DNA from 2 places in the Chryseobacterium sp. GM_Chr_2 genome. Region 1 is predicted to be linked to the other one. Evidence: riboswitches for the same ligand, from Rfam matches in the RefSeq annotation. Region 1 holds a riboswitch; the other holds the start of a gene.

Region 1 (3,190 bases):
TGCTAAAGATACATTTGCCTTTACATTACCATTTTCAAAGCTGATCATTTCAACTTCTTTACCTGTGAACCCAATAAGGGATACCGAATTTCTTAGTGACATAATTTCTGTTTTTTTAAGATTATTACTCAGATAAGAGACGCTCACCGTTTTCTCAAATCTCTGATGCAAAGATTGTTGAACAGTAAAATTAAAGTCGGTTGTAAACTATTTAAATCCATTTGTAGTCGTTTGTAAATGAATTTTAAAACACATCAAAATAACAAAAGCTTCCTGATAGAAAGCTTTTACTGAAATTATATGTCGAATAAATTTTACTGAATTAAAAGTAAATTTTTAACCGTTTAAAACAGGAAATTCACCATCTTCCAAAGCAGGTCTGAAATTAGAATGCATTGTCGCGGTAAAAAAATCACTAAAAATCTGATAAATCGCAGAATCTGTATGCGTTGCTTTTATTCCTAACTGAATATAGATTTGAAGAATTTTATGCGATAAATCTTCCACTACAAAAGTTCCAAATTGATGAATTTCGGATTGCTTTTCAGAAGAAATTATCTCTGAATTGTTTAAAGTGAATTCAATATCATCAGCAAAATTCAACGTTTTCTGTAGTTTTTCTTTAATTAAATTATGAAACGGATCTAAATTAAGATTTGGTCTGATAACATTCGCTTCTTCTAAAAAATGTGACGCTATACCTAAATAATTAACCAATAAAGTAAGATCCGCAAAAATTCTAAACGGAATCCTGTCTAAAGCATCATTGGTGAAAAATTCATCATAAATAAAACTATACTCTTCCGAAACTTTCACATTATTTACCTTAAAAGAATACGTTCCGGTAGCTTTCATCCCCATCGATTTCCAGGTGGGAATAATTTCAGCATCATTTTTAGAAATAATAAATGATCGGATAATTTCTTCACTATTTTCATCCAAAATTGACTGTCCGTTTTCTGTAAGTTTTGCATTTAAAGTAAAATGACTTAAATGTGGCGCGCCCGTTGCAAAATGCCAAAGTCCGTTGATTAGATAAATTCCGTCATCTTGTTTTTCTGCGGTTCCGTCGATCATTCCGCTTCCTCCGAAGCAGGTTTTAGAATTACTGAAAAGTTCTTTAGCAATAGTTGGCTTTAAGTTTCTTGAAAAAAAATTGGCTCCAGCGCATAAAGTGAGCATCCAGCCTAAGCTTCCGTCTGTTTTTGCCCATTCAAATAATAAAGATAAACCTTCCCCAAAACGATAGCCTAAACCGCCATATATTTTCGGAACCCAAACCTGAAGCAACCTTTGTTCGTGGATACAATTTATTATTGAATCCGAAACTTTTGTGACTCCTAACATTTCTCTTCTGATTTCACTAACTGTAAGCATCAACTTTCTTTTGATTTAAAATTTTTCTCCATTCCATATAAGCTGAAACCGCGACGATAAATAAAAAAGCCGTCAAAACCGCATAGAGATACAAATCTTTGTGAATCATCAACGGAATTGAAATAATATTGCTGATATTCAGTAAAATCCAGTTTTCAATTTTTCGTCTTGCCATCAGCCACATTCCAGCCCACGCAAAAGCGCTCACTAATGAATCCCAAATCGGCACATCAGAATCTGTATAGTGCGTCAGAAAAAACCAGAAAATTCCAAAAGTTGCCACTACAATTCCTACAGAAATCAGTTTTTCCGAATTTGTGGTTGAGGAAATGGCAGTTTCTTTATGCTGTTTTCCAAATTTCCAATATAACCATCCGTAAATGCTCATTACGAGGTAATAGAGATTTAAAGTAAATTCTGCATACAATCTCGACACAATCATAACATAAAGTGTCAGCAAAATTCCTGCGATCCCAAAAAGATAATTGTTTGAATTGTTTTTTCGAGCCAATAAAACCTGCACTACCGAAAATAAAACCCCGAACCATTCTGCCCAGGTTGTTTGTTGTAAAATGTCCTGCATCAAATTAACTTATATAAATTAAATGATGAGATGATAAATCAAAATCCCTACGTCGGCATTACCCGAATCAGGTGTGGAAGCCAGTTCCCGGGTATCATCTCAGCCGCTAAAACAAGCACCCCCCCATTGAGGGATCAAAGTTGATGCTTTTTTCTGAGAATAAAAAATCAATGATCATAATTTAGCTGAAATAATAAAAATAGCTTCTGAAAATATTTAGATTTGTATTTCAGAAGCCATTAGAGTAATAAAGTTAATTTAAATTTAAGTGAAGTTCTGCCAAACTATTACTTTACTGATTTGAATGACAGCTTTTACATTCGTATAGTGTACAGCGTCTTCTTCAAGGATTGTTTTATTAGGCAAAAAACAATTGTAAAAATGCTCGATTTCTTCGAAAAAAAGATGTCCAATAACTTTGTAAACAGAATCGGAAGATTCGGATTTCTCAATTCCGATCCCTTTCAAATAATTTCCAAAAACAGATTTTGATAAAGCTAAATGCTTTTCGGTATAGTATTCCATGTCAAACCAATCATTGTGTTTCACAGGATAAAATATGGTAATTTTAAACATATCTATACTTTTTCACATTCTACAATGCTAGAAATTTCTGTATTAGTTTGAATTAACTTTTTAAAAGTAAGCCCAGATTGCTCAACAAGATATTTAAATTCACTTAGAGTTCTCTCTTTTCCGGTTGTCATAGCCATTATATTAATATCCAACAACTTACCGGCATGAGGTTTATTTTCAGAATCATCAGGAATTACAGAATCTATGATTAATAATTTACTTCCGACAGGCATTGCTTTATAAATATTTTTTAAAATTCTGATTGATTCTTCATCGTTCCAATCATGTATTACCCATTTTGTCATATAAAGATCCTGATCAGCAGGAAGTTCTTCGAAAAAACTACCTCCCATTACCCTACATCTGTGTTTTATGTCGGGTGGAATTAAATTAACGGTTTGTTCCACTACATAAGGCTGATCAAAAACAATCCCGACGCTATCTGGTGCTGTGTCCAAGACGGCAAATAGTAGCGCTCCATTTCCACCGCCAATATCTGTAATCTTCTTATGGGGCTTGAAATCATAAACATCAATAATCGCTTTTAAAACTGCACCAGACATTCCCGCCATTGCTTTTGCTAAATTAGCTCCAGCTTCAGGATTTTGCTTATAATATTCCCATACCGGAATTCCATATGCATCGTCAAAAGGT
Region 2 (3,190 bases), on a different contig from region 1:
TCCGTGCAGCTCACGGTCAGAACGAGAGTGCGCCTGATTTCCCGGAGATAATAAGTCGGTTGAAATATCACCTTCAGCAGCAATGTAAGTAACGATTTTAATTTCTTCAGCTACCTCTGGAAGTTTAGTGAAAAACTCTGCTTTTGCGTAGCTTTCCAAAATATCTTTAGCGATTTCGTTTCCTGCTTCATAAGCTTCTTTCAAGCGAGCGGTATCTGCATCATATAAGAAAACCTGAGTTTTAAGCACTTCAGCCGCCTGTTTTGCTATTGCTTCATCGTTTCCTAAAGCTAAATCAAGCAAAACTTCGATAGATGGGCCTCCTTTCATGTGAGACAACAATTCAAAAGCGAAAGCCGGAGTAATTTCTTCTACTATAGATTCACCAAGAATGATTTCTTTTAAAAACTTAGCTTTTACACCAGCCGCACTTGTAGTTCCAGGTAGCGTGTTATAAATAAAAAATTTAAGAGAATCAGCTCTGTATTCATTGGCTGTATCTTTAATTTGTGCGATGATCTCGCTTAATAAATCGGCACCGTCAATTGGCTTTGGATGTAGCCCCTGGGTTTTTCTTTCTTCAATTTCGTTGATGTAATCCTTATAAATATTCATAATAGAAGTCTTTCAAATTTTTAAGGTAAATTAATAAAATTATAGTGCATATGGCAATTTCCCGAATTGGTATATCGACTTACAAAACGGAAGAAAGTAAAGCCGGTACTATATTTTGCACTTTTTCTTAAATAAGTAAGATAATGCTTTGTCCCAAAGATGAAAGTAAAGGACTTTTTTGAAAGTGTAAGGGGCTCATGTATAATTTCTAAAGCCGCCAAAGCACTCTTTGAGTAACGTTTGTAAAATTTTTTGATCATATCCATATCAAAAGTTGTATCTCTAAAAACGCTTTAGATTATCAAACAATTAAAAATGTTCCCAAAATTACGAATTTTTAGTATTTTATGCGAGGGATATTATTTAGATTCTTTATAAATATGAATTTTATATTTTCTATTTTTAATCTTATTTTTGCTGCCAAATGATGATTATGAAAATTACGGTTCATTTTTTATGTCTTTTTATTTCGATATCTGTTTTTTGCCAAACCAAGGTGGCCAAGAAGCTTCCTGTAAAAAAGGTTGCAAAAACTGTTGTTAAAAAGACAGATGTGGTAGCTCAGCCGAATCCTGATTTGGTGGTTTTGAATGAAGGAATTCCTGTTTTAATTCCGAAAAAGAAAGATGGGAAATTCGGATATGTTAGTCAAAAAGGCAAATTTATCATTCAGCCTGAATATCATATTGCTGTATTTTTTTATGAAGATTGCAATCTACTGAATTCACCCAACGAAAAAATAAGAAAGTTCGGAACCAAAGAGTATGCAACGGTAGAAAAAGATATGATTTCTTATCGAATTGATCAGAAAGGCAAAAGAGTGTATCAATTTAAAGATTCAGATTTAGGAAAATGTCCTAAAGAGTTTAAATATCAGCCGTTTCAGGCATACGTTAAGAATGGTTTTTACGGAATTATTGAAAAATCGAAGTTCATTAATGCTGAAGATTACAGAGATTATCAAATTTATCCGCAGTACGAATATTTATATATTGCTGAAAGTGAAGATGTTTCAAACCCGATGATTATTGCCTCAAAAAATGATCGTTTTGGGGTGATTGATGTGAATAACAAAATCATCATTCCATTTGAATATGATGATATTAAACGAAATTTCAGCTGGATGTTGGGGAAAATGTTTGAAGTTTCAAAAGACGGAAAAACATATTATTATATTGATTCTCACAATAAAACCTATTAAATTGTACTGATGATATATTTTTCGTAATTTTGCGCCTGAATTAAGGGGTGCTGTAACAAGCTGAGATTATACCCAATGAACCTGGAACGGGTAATGCCGTTTAGGGAAATTAAATATGAGCAATAGGTAATTATTAATGAGCAATCTCAAATATTACTTATTACCGATTACTAATTACTCATCATAATCCGCCCCTTTTATTCATTAAATTTTAAAGATTTATAGAATGAAAGGTTTATTTTTTTTAGGGCTTACCGTTGGCTCTTTTGCTTTTTTACAAGCACAAAATACTGATTCCTTGAAAATAAAGGAAATTGAAGCCGTTAACTTTACCAAAAGGCTTCCTGTTGCGAAAGAAATCATCAATGTTCAGAAAGATTTAGATAATAAAAATCTTGGGCAGGATCTTCCTATTTTACTTAAAAATCAAACATCAATTATTTCAACTTCGGATGCCGGAAATGGCGTTGGATACACAGGTTTCAGAATTCGTGGAGTTGCCGGAAGAGGAATTAATGTGATGATGAATGGTGTTCCGTATAATGATTCTGAAAGTCAGGGGACATTTTTTGTAAATGTACCTGATCTTACGAGCTCTGCTTCGCAAATCGTTATCCAAAGAGGTGTCGGAACTTCCAATAACGGAGTTTCTGCGTTTGGAGCAAGCATCAATGTAATCTCCAAAGAGCCTGATGATAAGTTTTACTTTAAAACAGATGACAGTTATGGTTCGTTCAATACTTACAAATATTCTGCGGAGGTTGGTTCGGGGAAGTTTTGGGGGAACCGACTTTCTGTGATGGGAAGATATACGCACATCAATTCTGATGGATATATCGACAGAGCATCTTCCAACCTGCATTCCTATAATTTTACGGCTTGGTTTGAAGAGAAAAATACGAAAATCCGTTTGATGGCTTTTGGTGGAAAAGAAAAAACCTATCAGGCTTGGAACGGAATCGACAGAAAAACCTGGGAAACCAATCCAAAATTTAATTATTCCGGATCGATTTATGATGCAGACGGTAATATTTCCAGCTTTTATGATAATGAAACAGATAATTACAGACAAAATCATTATCAATTGCTTTGGGAGCAGAAGTTTAATGAAAAATGGAATTTAGAAACCACTTTGCATTACACGAAAGGTAAAGGATATTACGAAAACTATAAGCAGGACGGTAAATTTTCAAAATATAATCTTCCCGATTTTGTGGATGGTTCACAAACATTAACGAAGACAGATTTCATCAGAAAAAAATGGCTGGATAATGATTTCTACGGAATTGTTTCCACATTATACGGAAAATTTGAAAATCTAGATCTGAATTTCGGTGCCGTTGCCAACCAATATTACGGAAGGCATTTTGGAAA

Evidence for each region. A riboswitch is a leader RNA that binds a small molecule or an ion and turns the genes downstream of it on or off. The one in region 1 is predicted to bind thiamine pyrophosphate.
Region 2: it holds a riboswitch for thiamine pyrophosphate, as region 1 does, so the genes downstream of both, OXQ85_RS11220 (TonB-dependent receptor) here and pnuC (nicotinamide riboside transporter PnuC) in region 1, are expected to answer to the same signal.

The regions. Positions count from the first base shown of each region.
Region 1 covers NZ_JALNUD010000003.1:33,974-37,163, reverse strand. Annotated here, with positions in the region: gene ssb (single-stranded DNA-binding protein) at 1-102, opposite strand, end outside; gene OXQ85_RS05710 (hypothetical protein) at 337-1,377, opposite strand; gene pnuC (nicotinamide riboside transporter PnuC) at 1,364-1,963, opposite strand; TPP riboswitch at 1,988-2,094, opposite strand; gene OXQ85_RS05700 (EthD family reductase) at 2,225-2,536, opposite strand; gene OXQ85_RS05695 (methyltransferase) at 2,539-3,190, opposite strand, start outside.
Region 2 covers NZ_JALNUD010000006.1:87,195-90,384, reverse strand. Annotated here, with positions in the region: gene OXQ85_RS11230 (bifunctional aconitate hydratase 2/2-methylisocitrate dehydratase) at 1-615, opposite strand, end outside; gene OXQ85_RS11225 (WG repeat-containing protein) at 1,049-1,816, shown strand; TPP riboswitch at 1,850-1,939, shown strand; gene OXQ85_RS11220 (TonB-dependent receptor) at 2,043-3,190, shown strand, end outside.